One region of the Barrientosiimonas humi genome, then DNA from elsewhere that is predicted to be linked to it. Evidence: predicted binding sites of a transcription regulator. Region 1 holds the regulator's gene; the other holds the start of a gene.
What was found. The regulator LexA, encoded in region 1, represses DNA repair genes until DNA is damaged. The targets are predictions, from matches to a motif close to TCGAACANNTGTTCGA.

Region 1 (7,378 bases):
GCAGAACGGGCAGTGCATCGGGCACCTCCTTCGCGCGGTTCGATCGGGTCCGGGAGGGCGCTCCACGAGGCCGGTTCGGGGGAAAACCTGGGGACGGACGGTGGAAAACCGGCCTCCGGCTGTGGATGTCCTTGTGGACTAGATGTGGAGAACTTACACGGCTGTAACTACTAGATATAGGGAGGTTAGGACGCTTTGGCCCGACGCGCAAGGCCGCGCCGCGGCGGCCTGCGTGTCGCTCACCACGTCACCCGCGCACCACCCGCTCAGGCGCCCGGAACGGCGGGAGAAGTGGACGTGGCCGGTGACGGAGGAGCCCGTCACCGGCCACGAGATCGAGGCTGTCGCCGCGCTCGGGCGACTGACCTGCACCCTGCTCAGGGCGCCGGGATCACCAGCTGCTGACCGCTGGAGACCTGCAGGGAGTTGAGGCCGTTGGCCACCTGGATCTGGGCGACGGCCGTGCCGACCGGGACGCCGGGAAGGTGGGCACGGGCCAGGTCGGACAGGGTCTCCCCGGAGCTCACGGTGACGACCTGCTGGGCCTGCGCTCCCCCAGCGGTCGCGCTGATGGCCGCGCCGACCAGGATCGCCAGGACGACCACGGCGAGGGCCAGCGCGCGGCGGCCGCGGCGGGTGAGCCGGAAGGCCGCGGGGCGGGCTTCCTGCTGGGGCAGCGGCGGCACGACTCGCAGGTGCCGGCGCCGCGCGGGCTGGGCGGACCCGAACCGCGGGTGCGGGGCGATGGCCGGCGTGACGGTGGCGGCGCTCATGTCTTCCTCCAAGGACGGTGACGAACTCGACGAACAAGTGTGCGATGGAACGTCTGTACGATGTATAGCACGGACGTTCGAACGGCTCAAGGCCTCGCGCGGCCGGCTCGGCCGGGAGACCCCGCCGACACGCGTCGTACAGGTGTTTGAAACCTGCTGCGGGTCTTCATAGGCTGTTCGCACAGTCACCAAGACAAGCAGCGACCACCGACAGCCCCTCGCCGACGACGACCGGTCCGGCGCCAGCGGGCACCGTCACCGGCCGCGGCGCGACGCGGAACGAGGACCGAAACCCATGGCCAAGATCCACGAGATGCCCGAACCCGACGGGCAGGCCCTGACCACGCGTCAGCGCAAGGTGCTCGAGGTGATCCGCAACTCGGTCGACCGCCGCGGATACCCGCCGAGCATGCGCGAGATCGGCGACGCCGTCGGCCTGACCTCACCCAGCTCGGTGGCCCACCAGCTGACGATGCTCGAGCGCAAGGGATACCTGCGCCGTGACCCGATGCGCCCGCGCGCCATCGAGGTGATCGCCCCCGGGCAGAGCAAGCGCGAGCGCGGTTATCGCGGCCGCTCGGTGAGCCAGGCGAGCGAGAGCCTGGTCGACGAGACCGGCCTGCACGACGACCACCCCGAGGCCGAGTACGTCCCGGTCGTCGGCCGCATCGCCGCGGGTGGCCCGATCCTTGCCGAGGAGGTCGTCGAGGACGTCTTCCCCCTCCCCCGCCAGATCGTCGGCGAGGGTGACATGTTCCTGCTCAAGGTGGTCGGCGACTCGATGGTCGACGCGGCCATCTGCGACGGCGACTGGGTGGTCGTGCGGCAGCAGCCGACCGCCAGCAACGGCGACATCGTGGCCGCGATGCTCGACAACGAGGCGACCGTCAAGACCTTCAAGCGCACCAAGGGCAAGGTCTGGCTGATGCCGCACAACGAGGCCTACGAGCCGATCGACGGCAGCGACGCCACCATCCTCGGCAAGGTCACCGCGGTCCTGCGCCGCGTCTGACCGCCGGGCCTACCCGGCGCGGGCTCTACGCCGCGACCGCCTCGACGAGCCTGCGCAGGGTCGGCCCCAGCGGGGCGTCCACCTTCACGTCGATCAGGTCGTCGGCCCGGGTGACGCCGTGGGTGATCGCGGCGACCGGGATGCCCTCGCGGGCCGCGTGCCGGGCGAAGCGGTAGCCCGACATGACCATCAGCGACGAGCCCAGCACCAGCAGCGCCCGGGACCGGTCGACCGCCTCGAAGCACGCGTCGACCACCGGCCGCACGACCGACTCGCCGAACATCACGACGTCGGGCTTGAGCCGGTCCGACCGGCAGACCACGCACGCGGCGATCCGGAAGCCGGCCACCTGCTCGTCGGTGAGCACGACGTCGCCGTCGGGCCGGACCTGACCGCTGATCTCCCGGTCGAAGTGCGGGTTCGCCCCGGCGAGCCACTCGTCGACGACCTCGCGGGCGTACCGCTCCCCGCAGTCGGCGCAGACGACGAACGACAACGACCCGTGCAGCTCGGTGACGTCGCGCGCGCCCGCCTGCTGGTGCAGCCCGTCGACGTTCTGGGTGATGACCGCGCCGACCAGGCCGAGGTCCTGTAGCCGCGCGACCGCGCGGTGCCCGTCGTTCGGCTCGGCCGCGGCGAACCTCGGCCAGCCTGTGTACGCCCGCGCCCAGTAGCGCTGTCGCGCCGCCGGGCTCCGGAGCAGCTCGGACACGGTCATGGGGGTCACGCGCCGCTCGCCGTCGGCGCCGCGGTAGGCCGGGATGCCCGACTCGGTGGAGATGCCGGCGCCGGTCAGCACGCACACGTCGCCGCCGCGCACCAGCCGGACGAGCTCGTCCCACAGGCCCGGCGCCAGGGCCGGGTCAGGGGTGGTGGAGGTCAGCACCCGACCAGTATCCGTCAGCGAGAACGTAGGATCCGGAGGCATGATCGACGCCGCTGGGCTGCGCGTGATGCGCGCCATCGCCGAAGAGGGCAGCTTCACCGCGGCGGCCGCGTCGCTGGGCTACTCCCAGCCCGCCATCTCCCAGATGGTGCGCCGCCTCGAGGAACGCACCGGAACCGTGCTCGTCGAGCGCATCGGGCGCAGCGTGCGGCTCACCGAGGCCGGCGAGGTGCTCGCGCGGCACGCCGTGCCGGTGCTCACCGCGCTGGACCGGGCCGAGGGCGAGATCCGCGCCATCGCGGGGCTGCAGTCGGGGCGGGTGCGTCTCACCGCGTTCCCGTCGGCCGCCTCGACGCTGGTGCCGCAGGCCCTGGCGCTGGTCAAGCAGCGCTTCCCCGACGTGCGGGTCGCCTTCACCGAGGCCGAGCCGCCCGAGGCGCTGGCCTCGCTGCGCGCGGGCGACTGCGACGTGGCGGTGACGTTCGTCTACGACGGTGACACCCTGCCGCGCGGCGAGGACGACCTCGACCCGTTCTCGGTGCAGACGCTGCTCGAGGACGAGGTGCGCATCGTTCTCCCCCGCGACCACCCGCTGGCCGCGCAGGAGCGCGTCGACCTCGCCGACCTCGACGAGTCGGCCTGGATCGCCGGCTGCCCGCGCTGTCGCGGTCACCTGCTCTCGCTCGCGCAGCAGTCGGGCTTCGAGCCCGAGGTGGCCTTCGAGACCGAGGACTACGTCGCGGTGCTCGCGCTCGTGGCCGCGGGCCTCGGGGTGGCGCTCGTGCCCGAGCTGATCCTGCGCTCCACCAGCAACGACGGCGTGGTCGTGCGGCCGATGAACCCGCCCAACCGCCGCACCGTGCAGCTGGTGACCACCCCCGACCTCGCCCGCGTGCCCGCGGTGCAGGCGACCGTCGAGGCGCTCGCCGAGGCGGCCAAGCAGACCGGTTGCCGGCCCGACGTCGAGGCGGCGCCCGCGGGCTGAGGCCTCGCAGGGTGAGGCCCCGCCGGTCGAGCCCACGGGCCCGGCCCGGTCGCGGCGCCCGTCGCGTCATCGTCGGCTCACCACCGACCCGCGCCCCTCGCGCACCACGACCGCCAGGTCGCCCCCGCGGTCGGTGCGCACGGCGAGCGTCCCGGAGTCGCGCAGCGAGCCGAGCAGCCGCGGCGCCGGGTGCCCGTAGTCGTTGTCGGACCCCACGCTGATCAGCCCGTACGTCGCCCGCACCTGGCGCAGCAGCGCCGGGTCGTGGTTGGACGAGCCGTGGTGGGCCACCTTCATGGCCAGCACCGGGGTGGGGTCACCGAGGCGGGCCAGGGCTCGCCGCGTCTCGCGCTGCGCCTCCTGCTCGGCGTCGCCGAGCAGCAGCAGGCGTACGCCCGCGACGCGCACGTCGAGCACCACCGAGCCGTTGTTCTGCAGCGAACCGGTGCGGATGGTGCGGCCCGGCCACAGCACCGTGGCCTGCACCCGCCCCCAGGACAACCGGTCCCCGGCGCGCGCCTCGGTGAGCGGTACGCCGGCGGCGGCCGACGCGCGCACCACGAGCGGACCCACGGTCGGCTGCTCGGCGGCGCCGGAGTCCTCGGCGCGGACCGGGGTGGTGACGACCTCACCGACGCCGCGTCCGTCGAGCAGGGTCGGGAGGCCGGTGACGTGGTCGGCGTGCAGGTGGGTCAGGACGACGGCCTCGACGCGGCGCACGCCCAGGTCGTCGAGGCACCGGCCGACGGCGGCCTCGTCGGGTCCGGCGTCGATCACGAGCGCCCGGTCGGGGCCGGTGCGCAGCACCGCGGCGTCGCCCTGGCCCACGTCGCAGACGACGAGCACCCAGCCCGGGGGTGGCCAGCCCGGCTGCGGCAGCGGCCACACGGCCGCCGAGACCAGCAACGCGCAGGCCAGCACGACGACCGGGTGCCGGCGGCCGCGCACGACCAGCCGCGGGCCGGTGAGCAGGGCGAGCAGCACGAGCGCGGCCAGCAACAGCGCCCCGGGCGGACCCGCCGGCCAGGGCAGGTTGCCCCACGGCACCTGGGCCGCCAGGTGAGCGACGGCCGCGATGCCCCAGGCCGGCAGGCCGGCGACCCAGGCGATCGCGACCCCGAGCGGCAGGGACAGCGGAGCGAGGAGCACCACTGCGATGCCGCCGAGCGTGGCGGGCGCGACGAGGGGTGCGGCGAGCAGGTTGGCCGGCACGCCGACCACGCTCACCGAGCTCTGCAGCAGGACGATGACGGGCGCGCACATCGCTTGTGCCGCAACGGGAATCGCGATCGGCTCCCCCAGCCAGGCGAGCCTGCGCGGCAGCGCTGATGCGATCCGCCGGCCCCAGCTGCGGGCGAACAGCACCAGGCCGAGCGTGGCCAGCACGGACAGCGCGAAGCCGTACGACGCCGCGAGCCACGGGTCGATGACCAGCAGTCCGACGACGGCGGCACCGAGCGCGGGTGCCGCGGCGCGGGGGCGGCCCGAGCTGGTGGCGAGCAGCCCGACGACCCCCATGGCCGAGGCGCGCACCACGCTCGGCTCGGGTCGGCACAGCAGCACGAAGACGGCCAGCGCCACGAGGCAGACCGGCAGCCGGCCACGGCGCGGGATGCGCAGCCAGCCGCAGCACCACACCACCGCCAGCAGCAGGATCGAGACGTTGGCGCCGCTCACGGCGGTCAGGTGGGTCATGCCCGTCGCCCGCATGTCGTCGACGAGGTCGCCCGGCAGCCGCGAGGTGTCGCCGATCACCAGCGCGGGGACGAGCCCGCGGGGGTCGGCCGGCAGCGGGTCGGTGGCCTCACGCAACCGCTCGCGCAGCACCTCGACGGCGCGGAAGGGCGCCGGGGCGTCGGCCACGAGCCGGGGCGGCCGGGACACCGCGAGCACGGCCGTCTCGGCCGCTCCCGGGTCGGGCTCGGACAGGCGTCCGGTCACGAGAACCGTTTGGCCCCAACGCATCTCGGCCCACGCCTCGTCGCCGAAGACGAGCACTCGGGCGCCCGAACCGCTCTGCTCCCCGCGGCCGGCGACCTCGCGCACGGTGAGGGTGAGGACGTACATCGGGTCGTCGGCTCCGGCGGCGTCCGAGCGCCTGCTGACCAGCCGGGGGTCGGTCGCCAGCGAGGCACGCACCGTGACGGTCGCGCGCTGGGCGGTCAGCTCGTCGACCAGGCCGACCTGGGCGGTGGCCTGGTGCAGCCCGGTGGCGAGCGTCGTGAGCGACGTCGCGGCGAGGCACAGGGCGGCGATGCTGCGCGCGCTGCCGAGGTCGCGCCGGGCCAGCAGCAGCGCGGTGGACCCGGCGGCGACCGCGGTCGGCAGCAGGACGGCCGGGGTCAAGCGCAGCCCGACGAGCACGGCGATCCAGGCGCACCCGGCCGGGAGCAGCAGCCGGACGTCGAGCCGGCGGACGGCGTCCGCCGCGTCCGCCGCGTCCGGCTCGTCGCTCTCGTGGTCGGTCACCGCCTCAGACGGTGACCAGCGGCCGCACCTGCTCGAGCAGCTTGTCGCCGATGCCGCTCACCTCGCCCAGCTCGTCGACCGACGTGAACCGGCCGTTGTCGGTGCGCCACTGCACGATGCGTGAGGCGAGCACCGGTCCGATGCCCGGCAGCGTGTCGAGGGCCGCCGCGTCGGCCTGGTTGAGGTTGACCGGCCCCGTCGCCGGACCGGCCGCCCCGGGCGCGCTGCCCGCGGCCCCGCCCGGCGGGGCGCCGCCCGCACCGGGCGCCCCGCCGGGTGATCCTGGGAGGCCGCCGGGGGCGGGGGCTCCGGGGGCCGGGGTCACCTCCTCCCCCGGCTTCGGGACCACGACCTGCTCGCCGTCCGACACCGGCCGGGCCAGGTTGACCCTGGCCAGGTCGGCGCCGTCACGAGCGCCGCCGGCCGCGGCGACCGCGTCGCGCACCCGCGCGCCGGGCCGCAGGGTCACCACGCCCGGGCGTGCGACCTGGCCGACCACGTGGACGAACACGGTGGCGGGTGCGGCGGCACCGGTGCTCGCGGCCCCGGGCCCTGCCGCACCAGGCCCTGCCACACCAGGCCCCGCGGCACCGGGTGCTGCCGCGCCGGGTGCCGCGCCCGGTCCGCTCGCCCCTGGTCCGGGCACGCCTGGCGCCCCGCCCGGCTGCACCCCTGCGGCAGCCGGTGCCGAGGCCCGGGGCGTGCCCTGCAGCCCGGGGCTGCCGGACGCGTCGGGCAGCATCGAGGCCGACGCCGGACGCGGCTCGCTGGTCGCCCGCATCCACAGCAGCCGACCGCCCAGCACCGACCCGGCCGCGATCACCAGCACGAGCACCGCGACCGCCGCGAGCCTCCCGGGCGCCACCACGGCGTCGCGCAGGCTCACCGGCGCCCGGACCAGCGGGGTGTGCGGGCGCAGCACGTCGTCGTCGGCGTCGGGGTCGCGCCGGTGGCGCCCGCCGCGCCGCCGCTCCCCCGGCTCGTCGCGCGCGGCCCCTTCCCGCCCGCGGCCGCTGCGCCGACCGGACCGCTGGTCCAGCTCGCGGTCGCCCGCCGCGCCACCCCTGCGGGCACGCCGCCGGCCCCGGTCGTCCGGTGGCTCAGCCGGGGTCCACCCCTCGCCCCGGCGCGCACGGTCGACCTCGCCCAGCACGGCGGCGAGCCGGTCGGGCGGCGGAGACGACGTCTGGCGTGACATGTCCGAGAACCTAAGCGGGACAACGAGGTTCCCGCTGCGGCCGCCGACGGCCCTG
Region 2 (7,378 bases), 490 kb from region 1:
AGAAGGACAAGTTCATCGGCTCTGACGCCGAATGGGAAGAAGCCACAAGGGTTCTCGAGGACGTCGCGACGCGCTCCGGCCTGGAGCTGGTGCCCGACCCGGGCGGCGCCGCGTACTACGGCCCGAAGATCTCGGTGCAGGCGCGCGACGCCATCGGCCGCACCTGGCAGATGTCGACGATCCAGTACGACTTCAACCAGCCCGAGCGGTTCGACCTCACCTACACCGCGTCCGACGGCAGCCGCCAGCGTCCGGTGATGATCCACTCGGCGAAGTTCGGCTCGATCGAGCGCTTCCTGGGCGTGCTGGTCGAGCACTACGCCGGAGCGTTCCCGGTCTGGCTCTCGCCGGTCCAGGTGCTCGGGGTGCCGGTGGCCGAGGAGTTCGCCCCGTACCTGAGCGAGGTGCTGGATCGCATGCGCGCCAAGGGGATTCGCGTCGAGCTCGACGACAGCGACGACCGCTTCCCCAAGAAGATCCGCAACGCGAGCAAGGCGAAGGTGCCGTACGTCCTCATCGCCGGCGGTGAGGACCGCGACGCCGGTGCGGTGTCGTTCCGCTACCGCGACGGGTCGCAGCGCAACGGGGTGCCTGTCGACCAGGCGATCGAGGAGATCCTGGCCGCGGTCGAGGGCAAGGAGCAGGTGACGACCTCGCCGGAGTGACCGGCTCGTTCGTGGCGGTCCGCGTGAAGTCACAGGTGCGTCACAGCCTGTCGAGAGACTCGCTGTCAGGGCGCGAGTTCCCTTGTCGCGCGTGAACTTTCATACACAGGCTGAAGGTGTTTGATAAGCGTCGATTCGCTTACGCTCTGGCCGCATGAAGCGACTGTCGCAGCCGCCCGTTCTCACCGATACCGCCCTGCTGATCGCCCGGGTCATCCTGGGAGTAGTGCTCGTGGCCCACGGGGCGCAGAAACTGTTCGACAACGGAATCGCCGCAACCGCAGACGGATTCGGCCAGATGGGCATCCCGGTGCCCCAGGCGGCCGCGTGGTTCGCCGCGCTGGTCGAGTTCGGCGGGGGCATCCTGCTGATCGTCGGCGCCCTGATGCCGCTGGTCGGGGTGCTCGTGGCGATCAACATGTTCGGCGCCTTCTGGTTCGCCCACCGCGAGGCCGGCGTGTTCGTGACCGACGGCGGCTGGGAGCTCGTCGCCGTCATCGGCGCGCTGGGCCTCCTGCTCGCTGCGACCGGGGCGGGGCGCTTCAGCGTCGACCAGGTCGTCCTCGGGCGCTCCCGGGTGAGCCAGCCGGCAACGGCCGCCGCCTGATCTCGTACGACTGACCATCGATGGGTCCACGGCGGCTGTGCTTCACTGCCGCCGTGGACCCGATTCAGGTGCGGCAGGCCGAGCGAGACGACGCGCTGGGCGTCGCAGCCCTCGTCCTGGCCATGGACCGCGAGGACGGCGCCGACGCCCGGCCCGGCTTCCTCACCGAGTACGCCGACGCCTGGCTCCTCGACGTCGACCGCCGGCCGACGTGGCTGGCCGAGGAGTCCGACGGCAACCCGGTCGGCCTGGTGCAGACCGCGATGGTGCGCAAGCTGCCGTCGCTGCGGCGCCCCACGACGGCCTGGATGCACGTGGCGCTGGTGTTCGTGCGCCCGACGCACCGGGGGAGAGGTATCGCCGAGCGGATGCTGCGCGACGCGGTCGAGTGGGGAGTGGCGCAGGGCGTCGAGCGCTTCCAGCTCAACGCGGAGCCGAAGGCTCGGACGCTGTACGAGCGGGTCGGCTTCACCGCGCCCGGTGAGCGGCTGATGGAGCTGCGCGTCCCGCCACGTCCGTAGCGCTCCCACGCTGGTCGAGTAGCACGTCCATGCTGGTCGAGTAGCACCCACGCTGGTCGAGTGGCACGTCCACGCTGGTCGAGTAGCGCGACGAAGGAGCGCGTATCGAGACCCTCTCGACGCTGCCGACAGGTCGTTGTCGGTGCCTGCTGCTAGACCTGGGCCACGTCGACACACCGACGCCACGGCCTGGTCGCCCGGCCGCGATTGCACCTGCCCCACAGAACGACCCTGAGCAGCGAAAAGCCTTGTCCCGCAGCAAAATTCATCCGTTCGAACCGCTTGCACACTGTTCGAACACGTGTACGATAGGGGCATGAGCAGCGCACACCCCGCCACCCACGCCGGGCACCCCGGCAACGGGCCGGTCGCTGCCCACCTGGCCACCGCACGCGACGCCCTGGAAGCGGCCTACGCCCAGATCCGCAACAGCACCGAACCCGCCCCCGGGCCGGGGGAGGTCCTGGCCCAGATCCGCGACACCCAGACGCTGATCGACCTGACCGAAGCGATCCAGACCCACCGCCTGGCCCAGCACGCCGGCACCATCACCCACTACGACCCGCACACCGACGGTGGCGTCACCACCGGCAGCACGGACCCCGGCGGTGACGTCGCGGCGGGCGCGGATGTCGAGGCGCTCCAAGAGCAGGGCCGGCTGGGCGCGATGCTGCCGCTGGGCGACGGGCGCCCCGCGGCGGGGCACCGGGCCGCTCGGGGGCGGCTGGGTGACCTGACAGACCGCGCGGTCAGCGACGTCGCTGCGCTGCTGCAGTGGGGGCCGCGCACCGCGGCACGACGGATGCGCGAGGCCGTGGATGCGGTGTGCCTGACACCGGTCCTGGTCGACGAGCTCGCCGACGGCACCATCGACCGGGCCCGCGTGGCCGCGGTCACCGATGCGCTGATCGATGTGGCCGAGCCCGACCAGGCCTGGGCCGGGGCCCAGCTGGAGCACGCGATGCTGACCGGTGCCCGCGGTGGGATCGGGTCCTGGACCGCGACCACCACCCGCAAACGCGCCGCCGCTGCGGTCGCCGAGATCGACGCCGGTGTCACCGCCCGGTCCCGGGAACGGCGGATCCGGCAGGCCGAAGGCGTCTGGTTCGCCCCCGGCAAGGTCCGTGGCACCACCGACCTCAAAGCCACCCTGCGCACCGAACAAGCCGCGCAGATCAAGACCGCGATCGAAAAGCTCGCCTGGGCCTACCGCACCCAACACCAGCAGCAGCCCGCCGACGGCACCCCCGAGGAAGAGCGCCAGCTCGCCCGGGCCGTGCCGGACCAGGCCGGCACGGAACGCCTCGACCAGGAGCAGCTGGGCCAGGCGCAGCCCCGCGAAGAGCGGCCGGGTGAGGAGCAGCCCCGCGAGGAGCAGCCGGGTGAGGAGCAGCCGGTCGGGGTGGTCGACCAGGCCGCCCATCAGGCCCGTGAGGGGGCGCAGCGGCAGGCGCCGAGCCTGGCGCAGTGCCGCACCCAGGCCCTGAGCGACCTGCTGCTGGCCAACGCCCAGGTGCAGGCCGACTGCACCTTCCTGATCCCGGTCCGCGCCCCTGAGGACCACGCCGCGCTACGCGCCTGGGAAGACCTCGGCCCGGCCATGCAAGCCACCGGCATGAGCCTGGCGCTGCGACCCACGCAAGAAGTCATCATCGACCCCGACAGCTTCACCACCTGGCTCGAGCACCACCCTCCGCCCCCGGACCACCCTGACCCCGAACGTCGCGATCAGGACGAGGACAGGGCGGGGCACCTCGAACCCTTCGAGGCTCGGCCGACTTGTTGCGACCTCGAGACTCGGCCGCCCGATCACGACCTCGAGGCGCCGCACGAGGACGACATCGTGGCGCCCGAGGACGAACCCCTCGTGATCGAGATCCCGCCGGACTGGCCCGCGGGGCCCGACGGCACACCCGCCGACCTCGGACCCCTGCTCCAGGCTGCCCGCGATGCCCAGGCTGCCACGGTCGCGACCGGTGCAGCCCACGTAGGCAACGGGTCGAGCGAGGCCGACGGGTCCGGCGCGCTGGACAGCAGCGACGCCCTGCCGCCGTGGGTGCCGCCCGGGCGGCGGGTGCGGCCCGACCCCTGGCTCGAAGCCGTCACCGGCACCATCGACAACCTGAGCCTGCTCAACCACCTGCTACGCCCCGGCCGCCCCGCCCTGGACGGCGCCGCGGACGACAGCAGTGGTGACACCGCCGGCAACCCTCGCGGCGGGCCGGGACACCCCTGGGCACCCGGCCACCCCGGAGACATCACCGTCGACGGCGTCGGCGTCATCCCGGCCGACCTGGTCCCCGGCCTGCTCGACGCCGTCGGCCACACCGCCGGCCGGGCCCTGCTGTCCGAGACCACCGGCACCCTGCGCGAGCACACCACCCACGCCTACCGGCCCACCGCAGGCATCGCCGCCTTCGTCGGCCTCCGCGACCGAACCTGCCGCTTCCCCGGCTGCACCCGCCCGGCCGAGTACGCCGACAACGACCACGTCGACCCCTACGGCCGGCCGCGCCACGGCAAGACCACCCCGACCAACCTCGCGCGCCTGTGCCGCAGCCACCACCTCGCCAAGCACTCCGGCGCCTGGACCGTGACCATCAGCCCCGACGGCGTCATGACCTGGACCAACCTCGCCGGCCACACCCTCATCACCTACCCCGACCACGACCCGCCACCCTTCTGACCGTGCGCCCGGGCGGCGCCGCGCAGCAGCGGCAGGACGGCTTCCGGATAGAGCGCAAGCACGGTTCGCACAGCACCAGGGAGTCCGCCGGCCTCGCCACCGTCGCCAGCGCCCCGCTCGGCGGGATCCCCGGCGTCGCGATCCCCGGCGTCGCGCCGGAGATCCCGCCACATCACGGGCAGCCGCTCGCCGTCGTTCTCGACCAGCTCGCCGCCCTCACGGATGACCGCGGCCGGAGTGACCGGCGGCGTCGCCCCGCTCAGGCGGTGCGCTCCACCACCAGCACGGGGATCTGCCGGTCGGTCTTCGTCTGGTACTCCGCGTAGGGCGGGTAGGCCGCGACCGCGCGCTCCCACCACTGCTCGCGCTCGTCGCCGCTGAGCTCACGCACGACCCCGTCGAACCGCTGCGTGCCGTCCTGCACCTCGACCTCAGGGTGAGCCGTCACGTTGAGGTACCAGGTCGGGTGCTCGGGCGCGCCGCCCTTGGAGGCGACGAGGGCGTACGCCCCGTCGTGCTCGACCCGCATCAGCGGCACGCGGCGCAGCTTGCCCGACTTGCGGCCGCGGATCGTGAACACGGCCACGCTCATGCCCTGCACGTCGGCGACCTCGGTGGTCCCGGCGGCGTCGATGGCGGCCAGCTGCTCGGCGACCCAGGGGGTCTTCTCCTCGGCGAGCTCTCCGTGAAGGGGCATCGGTGTTCCTCTCGTCTGGGGACAGGCGTCCATCGCGACAACATCGCGGGTCCGGACTCGATTCCGGCTCCGCCTAGGATCGTGCCCGTGACCGACGCCACCGAGCCCGAGACCGACTTCGCGCGGGTGCCGGACGGCTTCCAGCGGCTGTGGACCCCGCACCGGATGGCGTACATCCAGGGGGAGAAGCCGGCCGACGAGCCGGGGGAAGGCTGCCCGTTCTGCGCCGCGCCGCACAAGTCCGACGCCGACGGACTCATCGTCCACCGCGGCGAGACCTGCTACGTCGTGCTCAACCTGTTCCCCTACAACCCCGGGCACGCGCTGATCTGTCCCTACCGCCACGAACCGGCGTACGTCGGGCTCACCGACGAGGAGACGCTGGAGTTCACCGCGCTCACCAAGGCGACCGTGCGCGCGCTGCAGCGCGCGTCGGCGCCGATGGGGTTCAACCTCGGGATGAACCAGGGCGAGATCGCCGGAGCCGGGGTGGCCGCGCACCTGCACCAGCACGTCGTGCCGCGCTGGGGAGGCGACTCCAACTTCCTCCCGATCGTCGGCCAGACCAAGGCCCTGCCAGTGCTGCTGGAAGACACGCGACAGGCCCTGGTCGAGGCGTGGCCGTCCTGAGCTGCGCGGTCAGTACGCTGAGCGCACCATGCTGAACCGATTCGCGCGGGCGCTGTTCACCAAGCTGTTCACCCCGCTGGCCCGGCTCTTCCTGCGTCTCGGCATCAGTCCGGACGTCGTCACCCTGGTCGGCACCCTCGGCGTGAGCCTCGGGGCGCTGGCCTTCTACCCCCGCGGCGAGTTCTTCCTCGGGACGCTGATCATCACGCTCTTCGTCTTCTCCGACACGATCGACGGGGTCATGGCGCGCATGTCGGGGCGCTCCAGCAAGTGGGGTGCCTATCTCGACTCCACCCTCGACCGGGTCGGCGACGCCGCGATCTTCGGCGCGCTGGTCATGTACTACGCCGGCGACGGCGCCAACACGCTGATGGCCGCCCTGGCCCTGGCCTGCCTCATCCTCGGCAGCGTCGTGAGCTACGCCAAGGCGCGCGCCGAGGGCCTCGGCATGACCGCCAACGTCGGCATCGCCGAGCGCGCCGACCGGCTGGTCGCCGTGCTCGTCACCACCGGGCTGGTGGGCCTGGGGCTGCCCGAGGTCGTGCTGACCGTCGTGCTCGCGCTGCTCGCCGTCGCCAGCCTCGTCACCGTGCTGCAGCGCATCCTGACCGTCCGCCGGCAGGCGCTCGGCCCGGCCGCCACCCCGGAGTCATGAGCCGCTTCGCCGACCGGGCGACGCTGGCTGCCTATCGCCTGGGCTGGGCGGCCGTACGCCGGATGCCCGAGCGGGCTGCGTACGCCGCCTTCGACGGGATCGCCCGCGTCATGCACCGGCGCGGCGGCAAGGGCGTGGACCGGTTGCGGGCCAACTACGCACGGGTCCGCCCCGAGCTGGGGCCCGCGGAGCTGGACGCGCTGGTGCTCGCCGGGCTGCGGTCGTACATGAGGTACTGGTGCGAGGCCTTCCGGTTGCCCGACATGACGATCGACGAGCTCGTCGACCGGGTGCGCCTGCCCGGCATCGAGGCGCTGCGGGCCCAGCTCGACTCCGGCGGCCCGGGGGTGCTGTTCCTCGGGCACCTCGGCAACTGGGACATGCTCGGAGCCTGGGCCACCACCCAGCTGGCCCCCGTGACGACCGTCGCCGAGCGGCTCGAGCCCGAGGAGCTGTTCGAGGAGTTCCTGTCCTTCCGCGAGGCGCTCGGCATGACGATCCTGCCGCTCACCGGTGGGCAGAGCGCGTTCGGCCAGCTGCTGCGCGCCGCCCGCGACGGCGCCCTCATCCCGCTGCTCGCCGACCGCGACCTCACGACCAGCGGGATCCCGGTCACCCTCTGCGGCCACGCCGCCAGTGCCGCCGCCGGGCCCGCCGCGCTGGCCGTGGCCTCCGGGGCGCCGCTGTTCAGCCTCGGGGTGCACTACGAACGACGCCCGGACGGCAGGTACGACGTCGTCGGCACGTTCGGCGGGCCGTACGACCCGCCCGAGGGGCTCGCCCGGGACGCCCAGATCGCGGCGCTGACCCAGCGGTGCGTCGACGACCTGTCGGTGATCATCCGCGAGCACACCGAGGACTGGCACGTGATGCAGCGGGTCTTCACCGACGACCTCCCGCGGCGGAGGCCCGGATGA

Region 2: a site for LexA is predicted at 2,087-2,102, ahead of FB554_RS17795 (HNH endonuclease signature motif containing protein). Genes of this name have one in related genera too.

Annotation. Positions count from the first base shown of each region.
Region 1 is NZ_VFOK01000001.1:916,707-924,084, reverse strand. Features, by position in the region: gene nrdR (transcriptional regulator NrdR) at 1-18, opposite strand, end outside; gene FB554_RS04360 (LysM peptidoglycan-binding domain-containing protein) at 378-773, opposite strand; gene lexA (transcriptional repressor LexA) at 1,069-1,785, shown strand; gene FB554_RS04350 (NAD-dependent protein deacetylase) at 1,811-2,671, opposite strand; gene FB554_RS04345 (LysR family transcriptional regulator) at 2,712-3,656, shown strand; gene FB554_RS04340 (ComEC/Rec2 family competence protein) at 3,723-6,125, opposite strand; gene FB554_RS17555 (ComEA family DNA-binding protein) at 6,130-7,323, opposite strand.
Region 2 is NZ_VFOK01000001.1:1,404,043-1,411,420, reverse strand. Features, by position in the region: gene thrS (threonine--tRNA ligase) at 1-665, shown strand, start outside; gene FB554_RS06645 (DoxX family protein) at 820-1,272, shown strand; gene FB554_RS06640 (GNAT family N-acetyltransferase) at 1,326-1,793, shown strand; gene FB554_RS17795 (HNH endonuclease signature motif containing protein) at 2,110-4,479, shown strand; gene FB554_RS06630 (hypothetical protein) at 4,482-4,805, shown strand; gene FB554_RS06625 (nitroreductase family deazaflavin-dependent oxidoreductase) at 4,739-5,176, opposite strand; gene FB554_RS06620 (HIT family protein) at 5,264-5,806, shown strand; gene pgsA (phosphatidylinositol phosphate synthase) at 5,835-6,461, shown strand; gene FB554_RS06610 (phosphatidylinositol mannoside acyltransferase) at 6,458-7,378, shown strand; gene FB554_RS06605 (glycosyltransferase family 4 protein) at 7,375-7,378, shown strand, end outside.